Regions from separate parts of the Amphritea japonica ATCC BAA-1530 genome, predicted to be linked through region 2. Evidence: predicted binding sites of a transcription regulator. Region 2 holds the regulator's gene; the other holds the start of a gene.
What was found. Region 2 encodes sigma-54, which starts transcription at its own class of promoters, with help from an activator protein. Its sites were predicted from a motif close to TGGCACNNNNNTTGCTNT; they were not measured.
Positions count from the first base shown of each region.

Region 1: the regulator sigma-54 is predicted to act here: its motif matches at 3,337-3,354, upstream of glnK (P-II family nitrogen regulator).

Region 1 covers NZ_AP014545.1:186,604-192,040, reverse strand. Annotated here, with positions in the region: gene AMJAP_RS00895 (YifB family Mg chelatase-like AAA ATPase) at 1-782, opposite strand, end outside; gene AMJAP_RS00890 (EAL domain-containing protein) at 855-2,771, opposite strand; gene AMJAP_RS00885 (accessory factor UbiK family protein) at 2,790-3,047, opposite strand; gene glnK (P-II family nitrogen regulator) at 3,438-3,776, shown strand; gene AMJAP_RS00875 (ammonium transporter) at 3,829-5,088, shown strand; gene glnK (P-II family nitrogen regulator) at 5,265-5,437, shown strand, end outside.
Region 2 covers NZ_AP014545.1:3,032,726-3,038,162, reverse strand. Annotated here, with positions in the region: gene mgtE (magnesium transporter) at 1-448, opposite strand, end outside; gene AMJAP_RS14050 (HPr family phosphocarrier protein) at 568-837, opposite strand; gene rapZ (RNase adapter RapZ) at 854-1,711, opposite strand; gene ptsN (PTS IIA-like nitrogen regulatory protein PtsN) at 1,717-2,175, opposite strand; gene hpf (ribosome hibernation-promoting factor, HPF/YfiA family) at 2,186-2,476, opposite strand; gene AMJAP_RS14030 (RNA polymerase factor sigma-54) at 2,537-4,042, opposite strand; gene lptB (LPS export ABC transporter ATP-binding protein) at 4,064-4,789, opposite strand; gene lptA (lipopolysaccharide transport periplasmic protein LptA) at 4,786-5,340, opposite strand; gene lptC (LPS export ABC transporter periplasmic protein LptC) at 5,330-5,437, opposite strand, start outside.

The sequences.
Region 1 (5,437 bases), 990 kb from region 2:
AATAATTTCGGTTCCTTCACTCCGGCTACCGAATAGATAGCGGCAATATCGAGTAATTCATCGGACTCCAGTGGTGGAAGAATACCCGGCAAACGGCTGGCCAACATGCTTTTCCCACTCCCGGGAGGGCCACAAAGCAGTAGATTATGCCCTCCTCCTGCCGCTATCTCTAACGCCCGTTTAGCCTGATATTGTCCTCTGACATCAGCCATATCAGAACCACCGTCCGCTATCTCTACCGACCTGTTTGATACCGCAGTCTCAATCAGCTGGGCACCCGAAAGATGATTGCTAACGGCCAACAGGGAGTTGGCACCAAAAAGTGTTAACCCGTTTACTAACTCCGCTTCACTCAGACTTTCACTCGCCAACCAAAGGCTTCGCCCCGCCTCACGGCAACTTCGCGCCACTGGAAGCACGCCTGAAACCGGGCGCAAACGACCAGACAGAGCCAGCTCAGCAAGGAACTCGAATTCATCAGCACAGTGCTGCGGGAGCTGTTTACTAGCGATCAGAATACCGATCGCAATCGCTAAATCATAACGCCCCCCCTCTTTAGGCAGATCGGCAGGAGCCAGGTTGACGGTGATACGCCGGGCAGGAAACTCAAAACCGCTATTTAGTAAAGAACTACGTACCCGTTCCCGGCTCTCTTTCACCCCGGTTTCGGGCATGCCAACAATTATAAAACAGGGGAGACCACCCGATAGATGAACCTCCACTGCAACCGGAGGTGATTGGATACCGAGCTGCGCCCGGGTGTTAACTATTGCTAATGTCATAGTAATCCATCCATGGATTCATAAAGGTACGTATACATTAAATCGTTACGCACTTGTTATATGTTAAACCGCTTAATGCTCCAGATCTAACCGCTCGATCAGCTGTTCCAGTGACAGATCACGGCCCACATAATTGCCACTCATACGACTACAACCCTGCAGCGTTAGCCGAGTCATTTGCCCTGTCGTTCGAACCCCTTCCGCTAACACTTCCAAACCGTTCTCCCGGGCGGAGGCAATCAGCTGCTCAACTCTTCTGCTCGACCGGTCTTCACGCATCTGCGTCTCAACCAGCTCGGCATTCAATAACAGCATATCCGGGAAAAGCGGATCTGGCAGCCGCTCTATAGAGGTTTCTTGCAAGTCCAGTAGTAGTAACGCCCCTTTTGCTTTTAGCTCTTCTATTTCATCCGGAAACAGGTACATCTGAGATGCGTTCAGAATAATCATCAGGCGCTGTGGCGGAAGCCCGGCCTTAACCATCAGACGAATCAGGTTATCAATGACCGCTATCGAAAACAGCTCTTCATCCTGTAGCCGAATACAGAGATTATGAAACTGCTCAAAACCACCCCAAAGTTTAATCATGGGGGACAACTGTTGTTCCAGTTGCTGGTGATACTCTTCCAATAAACCGTAACGGGAGAGCTGAGGGATAAACTGCTCTGGCGACAGATTCCCTTGTTGCGGGTGGTTCATCAGTAACGTCACTTCAGCCGCAGTAAGGTGGTGCCCTTCTAATGCATAAACCGGATTGAAACGCAGCTGTAATCCACTACCCGAAACCCCCGCTAACAATTCATCCCGGCTTAACACTTTGCCGCTGCCCAGCGATGAGTCATACAGTCGGAAACCTGTCTCTCCTTCCGCTGAGTTCACTACCAATCGGGCACGGTCGAGCATCAGTTCGGCACTCAGCCCCTTATTATCCGCCAGGACTCCTGCTACAGAGAAGGTAAAAGGTATCAGCTCACCGGACACCTCAACATCCTCCTGCAAAACAGCCATAACGCGATCGGCAAACTGCTCCATGACCATCTCATCAGGGCAGTAATCCAATACCATCACAAAATGATTCATCTGATCGAGCGCCAACAGGTCTGATTCCCGTACCTGAGCACCTAACCTCGCAGCCATCGCTGTGATTACCTGCTCGGTTTCACACCCTCCACTATCAAGCTGTATCAGAATAAGGCCACTATTTTGGTTATACAGACTGCCTTTCAACAGCCGCTGATTTAGCTGATCCAACAGCATCTGCTCATCAGGCAGTCCGGTCAGCGCATCATAACTGGTATGGCTGAAACGATGCTGGCCACTATAACAACTGGTGATATCCGAAAACTGAGCAACAAAACCGGTAATGTCTGAACTTTCATCCCGAAGCGCCATCAGGCTATACCAGGCCGGATAACTATGGCCATCCTTATGCCGATTCCATAATTCACCTTCCCAGTAACCCCGCAACATTAATTGCTGCCATAGATGATCGAATAACTCTGGGGCAATATCCCGGTTAGTCACTATCCCGGGCCCCTGACCGACGACATCTTCAAGAGAGAAACCACTCACTTCAGAAAAGCTGGGGTTAATGCGGTAGATTCTATTCTCATCATCGAGCAACATGACGGCCTGGGGTGTATAAGCAAAAAGCCCATCATCCGGATCCCTCGCTAACTCCCGGGCAGCCGCCTGCTGAGTCCGCATCGCATTTACAATGTAAAGCTCTGCAATAGGATTCCAGCATATTTCCAGCTGCAGCCAGAGGCCGTTATCCTCTTCGAAAGGCCGCCAGGTCAATGCAGAACTACCATTAGACCGAGCCAGCATCATGCCATGCTGCAGCTCAAATAACGTTTCATCAGAGTGCACCTGCGCTAAGGGAGTACCTGAAACATCACTTTGCCAGCCCAGCATATTCAAATACTCCCGGGTCGCAAACTGATAGCTTAAATCAGGTAAAATACAGGCATACATCGGCTGATTCATAAGTTTATCCTTCAGCGACTAACGATCCGATCTGGCAGAATTTTCCAATTGATCTAATTGTTGCTGTAGCTGTTCAAGCTTTATCCGGGTCCTGGCCAGCACAGCACTTTGCGCATCAAATTCCTCGCGAGTAACCAGTTCCATCCGACTAAATGTACCCTGCAGCAACGCTTTTATCTGAGGCTTTAGTTCCGCATCAGTTGAGCTCTGCCTGGCCTGTTCAAACAACTGGCCAATCTGTTCGCTAATACCTTCCAGTAACTTAGAGTTGATCATATAACTTTATATTCCGACAGGTTGTTTATACAGCTGAGACGTTATTAAGCACTTTTATCCGCCACAGAGAGATGACTATTCAAACAGTAACTACAACTATAGCAACAACAGGACCTGCTTTTTAGCCTGCACCGAAAAACAGCACCCGCACCACTGCACCAAAAAAGGGCCTGCACAAAAATCGTGCACCAGTAACCTCTCCCGAATTCACACCAAAACCGCTACCCCCTCACAAACAACTGCCCAAATAACCCTGCAACCTATTGATAATAAACAAATATTAAAACAATGGCATGTGCAGTGCTTTATTCAAGCCAATCCTTTAACCGCTGCACTGCTTAATCAGCGTAGTTTTTTAAAACAGTTTTACTTAGTGGAGATTCAGATCCCATGAAACTTATCTCAGCAATCATTAAACCGTTCAAGCTGGATGATGTCCGTGAAGCCCTTTCCGAAATCGGCGTACAAGGCATCACTGTAACCGAAGTAAAAGGCTTTGGTCGTCAGAAAGGCCATACCGAACTTTACCGTGGCGCAGAATACGTCGTAGATTTTCTACCCAAAGTTAAGGTCGACGCTGCGGTGGAAGACAGCATCGTAGATCAGGTTGTCGAAGCGATCAGCAAAACGGCTCAGACCGGTAAAATTGGCGACGGAAAGATCTTTGTAATGCCGGTAGAACAAGTCATCCGAATCCGTACCGGTGAAACTGGCGACAGCGCGCTGTAAGTACTTTTTAAACACTTTAAAACAACTCTAAGCATAGGCTTCAGGGGGAATGATGGAAAACCAAATTTTTGAATTACAATATGCAATGGACACCTTTTATTTTCTGGTGTGTGGTGCATTAGTTATGTGGATGGCGGCGGGTTTCGCCATGCTTGAAGCAGGTCTGGTACGTTCTAAGAACACGACAGAGATTCTAACTAAGAACGTTGCACTGTTTGCGATTGCCTGCATCATGTATCTGGTATGCGGTTATGAATTAATGTACGGCGGCGGTATCTTCTTAAGCGGTATCGAATCCGTCGATGTTGAACAGGTTCTGGCTGACTCTGCTGAAGAAGGATTCAACGGTGGTTCTGTTTACTCAGGCGCGTCTGACTTCTTCTTCCAGGTCGTATTCGTAGCAACCGCTATGTCTATCGTATCCGGTGCTGTTGCCGAGCGTATGAAGCTTTGGGCTTTCCTTGCGTTCGCAGTAGTTATGACCGGCATAATCTATCCAATGGAAGGTGCATGGACCTGGAACGGCGAAGACGTTTTCGGCATGTACAATCTCGGTGATCTTGGCTTCTCTGACTTCGCAGGTTCCGGCATTGTTCACATGGCCGGTGCTGCTGCAGCTCTCGCTGGTGTTCTGTTACTGGGTGCCCGTAAAGGCAAATATACTGCGAACGGCGTAAACGCGATTCCAGGTGCTAACCTGCCGATGGCGACACTCGGAACGTTTATCCTATGGATGGGTTGGTTCGGTTTCAACGGTGGTTCTGTTCTGAAACTGGGCGATATCAACAGCGCTCACTCGGTAGCAATGGTTTTCCTTAACACCAACGCTGCGGCTGCAGGTGGTGCTATTGCAGCTTTGATTACCGCTCGTATGCTATTCGGTAAAGCTGACCTGACTATGCTGTTGAACGGCGCTCTGGCTGGTCTGGTTGCCATAACCGCTGAACCATCAACGCCAACGGCCCTGCAAGCGACGCTGTTCGGTGCAATCGGTGGTATTCTGGTGGTCTTCGCTATCATCACCCTGGACAAGATGCGCATTGATGATCCTGTTGGTGCGATCTCGGTCCACGGTGTATGTGGCCTGCTGGGACTGTTACTGGTACCTGTGACTAATAGTGATGTAAGCCTGAGCGGCCAGCTGATCGGTGCGGTAACTATCTTCGGATGGGTATTCGGAACCAGTCTGATTGTGTGGTCTATCCTCAAAGCAGTTATCGGTATCCGTGTTAGCGAAGAGGAAGAGTACGAAGGTGTCGATATCGCAGAATGTGGTATGGAAGCTTACCCAGAATTTACATCGGGTAAATAACTCCCCCCGCAGAATAAACATATCAACCTAAAGGGGAGCTTCGGCTCCCCTTCTGAGATTTTATTAAGTCATTGATTCTGGGTATACTAGATCCAGTTTATTAGATTGATCTCCAACTGCCTGCTACTTGTGGGAACTACTCACAGGATACACAGACCCAAGCGAGGAAAATAATTATGAAACTGGTAAGCGCGGTAATTAAGCCGTTCAAACTAGATGATGTACGTGAAGCCCTGTCAGAGATAGGTATTCAGGGCGTCACTGTTACTGAAGTAAAAGGTTTTGGCCGTCAGAAGGGTCATACCGAGCTTTATCGCGGCGCAGAGTACGTGGTTGATTTCCTTCCTAA
Region 2 (5,437 bases):
CCGGACGGATAGTGATGGTGTCTGTATTCATCAGACCACCGGCGGTGTCTTCCGGATAGGAAAGTACTTTCTCGACCCGCTCCCGGTTTTGATGGTCCATTGAGCGCAGCAGTTCGTGCATCACCGTTTCCGGTAATTGCTGCATCATATCCGCAAGATCGTCTGTTTCCAGAGCTTCGGAGATCGCCAAAACCTCGGCAGTCTCCATTTGGCTCAGTATTTCTGCCTGAACGTCGTCGCCAAGATCCTGTAGTACCTCTGCCTCGATATCTTTATGAATCATGCTCCAGAGCAGTTTTCGCTCTTTTGGCGGTGATTTCTCTATCAGGTGGGCGACTTCAGAAGGGCGGAGTGTTTTATTCAGGGTATAGCGGATCTGCCTGAAAGCGCCCTCTTCGAGAGCTGTATTCAGCTTATCCAGTTCGCTCTCGTTTGTGTTGGCGTTCATGGCCGGACCCCGGTCAGACGTGTAGCATAAAAATTATTGCCGGATTATCAAATAAGGCCGGCGAGTACTTTCTGTGGGGTAGTATAGCGGATTGTTTTTAAAGGAATAAGACGTACAGGTTATTCTTCTTCATCAAAACGGTTATTTATTAACTGTTCGATAGCATCCAGTGCTTGTTGTTCATCATCGCCACAGGTAGATATAGTGAGTTCGGTTCCTTTGCTGGCAGCGAGCATCATTACTGACATAATACTTTTGCCATCAACCTGGCGGCCATCTTTATTGAGTTGTATATCAGAGGAGAAGGAGCTGGTGACATTGATCAGTTTAGCGGCGGCACGGGCGTGCAGGCCAAGCTTGTTAATAATAGTGATCTGTTTTTCCTGCATCTGTAAATACCCTTAATCAGTTCAATTCACGATGGCGTATCTGGACATTATCCATAGTTGTCCGAAAATGGCCAGCCAGACGTTCGCTGATAAAGACTGAGCGATGCTGACCACCGGTACAGCCGATACCTACTGTGATGTAGCTGCGGTTATTCTGTTCAAAGCGAGGTAGCCATTTTTCCAGATAACGGGTGATATCTTCTAGCATTTCCCTGACATCAGACTGTTGTTCAAGAAAAGTGATGACTGGTTTTTCCTGCCCGGTTAGTCCTCGTAATTCGGGTAGCCAATAGGGATTTGGCAGGCACCGGACGTCAAAGGTGAAATCGACATCCAAAGGTACGCCGTGTTTATAGCCGAATGATTCGAATTGCAGAGAAAGCTCTTGCTCCTGCCGCTTGGCAACTCTGAGTTTGATACTGTCCCGCAGCTCATAGAGAGACAGGCGGGTAGTGTCAATACGGATGGTCGCCAGATCGGCAACCGGTGCCAGTAGGACCTTCTCATAGTTAATTGCTTCTTGCAGCCCCTGATTATCATTTGATAGTGGATGCTTTCGACGGGTAGCACTGTAGCGTTTCAACAGAGTGGTTTCTGAACTATCAAGATAGAGAACTTCGCACTCAAGCTGACCGGTTTCACGCAGCTGCGCGAAGATCTCCGGAAACAGTTTTAGATTGCTGTGCTGGTTGCGTGCATCAATACTGACAGCAAGCTGGCCCGGGTGATCAGGGTCGCTGAGGATCTGTTTAACAAGCCCTGGAAGCAGAGGGGCGGGCAAGTTATCGATACAATAGAAGCCAACATCTTCAAGGGCCTGCAAGGCGGTAGACTTTCCAGAGCCAGAACGCCCGCTGATGATGATTAGCTTCATTGGTGTCAGCCCTGTTTGAATTCCGTCACTGCGGTATAAAGACTTTCAGCTGAGTTAGCGCTGCGAAGTTGATTGCGGAACTCGGGCTGGCTGAAGAGCTCAGCCAGATTTCCCAGCGTTTGCAGATGCTGATCGCAAGCTTCTGAAGGAACCAGAAGGATGAATAACAGGTCGACAGGTTTGCTATCAATTGAGTCAAAATCGATAGGCTCTTTAAGCTGAATAAGCAGAGCGGTAGCGTGCTCGCATGCATCGAGTCGACTGTGGGGGATAGCGATGCCATCACCAATGCCGGTGCTACCTAGTCTTTCCCGGCAAATGAGACCGGCAAAAACTGTTTCAGCGTCAAGTTCAGGGTGTAGCTCAGCGATATGCTCGCTGGCAATTTCCAGTATACGTTTTTTACTACCCCCCTCCAGAGCACAAAGTACTCCGGAGGGCGCTAATAATTCTGAGATTAGCATGGCGTTATATTTACTTGTGAGTTCGTGTCTTTTCTTTATGTTTGATGATCTGACGGTCCAGTTTGTCAATCAAACCATCAATCGCAGCATACATATCTTCTTGCACATCGGAGGCAAATAGCTGGCCGCCGGCAACATGCACATCGCCTTCTGCTTTCTGACGAGTCTTCTCAACGCTTAAAGTTACCTGTGCATTAGTAATATTGTCGAAGTGGCGCTCGAGCTTTTCAAATTTACTCTGAACATATTCATTCAGGGAATCAGTCAGTTCAACGTGGTGGCCGGTGATATTGATCTGCATGGTAATCTCCTAGTGTTTTAATGCCGGGATAATGGCCCGGTTCCTATGGATATTAAGCTATTAAACCAGACGCTTGCGTTCATTAGAAGGCGGAATATTAAGCGACTCTCGGTATTTTGCAATGGTTCTGCGCGCAACATTGATACCTTGCTCTTCTAAGAGCAGCGCTATCTTGTTATCGCTTAAAGGTTTGGTTGGGTTTTCAGCAGCAACCAGTTTCTTAATGAGTGCGCGGATTGCCGTTGAAGAACAGGTGCCTCCATTGGCCGTTGTTACGTGACTTGAGAAAAAATACTTTAGCTCAAATATTCCGTTTGGCGTATGCATGAACTTCTGGGTGGTAACCCGCGAGATAGTTGATTCGTGCATTTCGACCGCTTCTGCAATGTCATGTAGAACCATTGGTCGCATCGCTTCGTCACCATGCTCCAGAAATGCTTCCTGCCGTTTTATGATTTCACGGGTGACTTTCATTAGCGTGTCGTTTCGGCTTAAGAGGCTTTTTATAAACCAGCGAGCCTCCTGGAGGTGGTTCTTTAAATAGGTGTTGTCGGGGCTGTTGTCCGCTCTGCGAATCAGACCCGCATAGCTATCATTGACCCGTAATTTTGGAGCAACTTCCGGGTTTAGTTGTACCTGCCAAACGTCGTTCTCTTTATAGACCAGTACATCCGGAATAACATATTCAGATTGGGAGCTGGTAATTGAGGAGCCCGGCTTAGGATTAAGTGTTTGAATCAGGCTGATTGCTTGTAACAACTGAGGTTCACGTATGCGTGCTTTTCGCATCAACTGCTTATAGTCGTGATTGCCCAGCAGGTGGATATACTGAGAGACAATTTTCAGAGCCTCTGCCCGGTACTCTGTTTCTCCCGGTAACTGTCGTAGCTGGATTGCCAGGCATTCACTCAGGTTACGTGCGGCTACGCCAGGTGGGTCAAACTGTTGTATGCGATGCAGTACCGCTTCAACTTCATCTAACTCGATGCTGTTGAGTAGCTCTTCGTTCTGGGCCTGAAAGTGTTCGAGAATTGAGTCCAGCTCAATTGTTAAATATCCATCGACATCAATACCGTCGATAATATTAGTGGCGATCAGCTGATCGACGTCACTCATCGGTGTGAGATTGAGCTGCCAGGAAAGGTGGTCCTGAAGGGTTTCATCCGCAGTATCGTTTGACTCCATCTCCATGTCAGAAAAGTCATGGGAAGATGATGATGAAGAAGATACGGTTTGGTAAGTATCTTCCCAGCTACTGTCAGTTGATAGTTCCTCAGGGATGTTCTCGCTCCAGTCACCATCTGCTACCTGGATCTCTTCTGACTCAGTTGTCGCACTTGTCGTGTTTTCGGTGATGGGTTGTTCACTTTGAGAAGACTCTTGAGTCGGAGCTATTTCAACGTTGAGTTCATCTTCATTTACCTCAAGCATTGGATTGGACTCAAGTGCTTCCTGGATCTCCTGTTGCAGGTCAAGCGTCGATAATTGCAACAAGCGAATCGCTTGCTGCAATTGAGGGGTCATGGTCAGGTGCTGACCAATTTTAAGCTGTAACGCCTGTTTCATAGAGTGTCGCTTATATGCCTGTTACAAACGGAACTGATCGCCTAAATAGGCTTCTCTGACTTGTTGGTTCGCAAGTATATCTTCTGGTGACCCTTCGGCAAGAATATAGCCTTCGCTGACAATGTAAGCCTGTTCGCAGATGTCCAGAGTCTCACGAACGTTGTGATCGGTTATCAGTACACCGATCCCTTTGTTTTGCAGATGCTTAACGGTTTGTTTTATATCACTTACCGAGATCGGATCTACGCCGGCAAAAGGCTCATCCAGCAAAATAAATGTCGGTTCAGTCGCCAGAGCCCTGGCTATTTCGACCCGACGCCTCTCGCCCCCGGATAAACTCATTCCCAGGCTGTTGCTCAGGTGAGTAATGTGAAACTCTTCCAAGAGCTCGTTTAGCTTCTGTTTTCTTTCACTACGGCTTAACTCTTTACGGGTTTCCAGGATTGCCATCAGGTTATCATGGACGCTTAGTTTACGAAAAATTGATGCTTCCTGGGGTAGGTAGCCTATGCCTTTTCGTGCTCTGCCGTGCATGGGTTCCAGGGTTAAATTCTGGTGATCAATCCTGATTCGTCCCTGGTCGGCATCGACCAGCCCGACAATCATATAGAAACAGGTAGTCTTACCTGCACCGTTTGGTCCCAGTAAACCGACAATTTGCCCACTTTCTATCGAAATTGAGACATCTTTTACAACAGCGCGACCTTTGTAGCTCTTTGCCAGATTGCTTGCTTCAAGTCGACTCATTGGCTGTTTGATTCTCCGATGGGTGGTTCGCTGGTATCTTTAGTTTCTTGTGCTGCTTTGGGTTGAATAATCATCTGTACCCGTTCGCCTTTCGAACTGCTGTCACCAAATGCATTAACGGTGCTCTTCTTCATATCATATACAATTCTATTACCGCTGAAACTGTCGGTGCCTTGCGATACTTTTGCCTGACCCGTTATTTCCAGCTCTTTCGTGTGGATATTGTAATCAAGAACCTTACCGTATGCATGGGTTATCTCTTTGTTAGCTGCCGGGCGCTGTTGAAACTGTGCCAGGTTGCCTTTTGCAATGATTGAGGACACTGCTTTTCCGGTTTGTCTTAGTTCAAGGGACTTGCCGGTTATTTTCATACTACCCTGAGTCAATATAACATCGCCACTGTATATGGTAATACCTGTCTTATCATTCCGGGTCGCGCTGTCGGCGGTGATGTGAATCGCCTGGCGGGCATCTTCAGGGAGGGCCTGAACCAGACAGGATAGGCATAGCAGAGATGCGCATAGGCTTTTCTTTACAACGTTAATTAGCATTATGCACTCCGGTTACTTCAGATAGCAGCTTAAGAATGCCACTGTCGGTATCTATTGTCATGCCAACACTGGTGGTTGTGCTGGTAGTGTTGGTTAT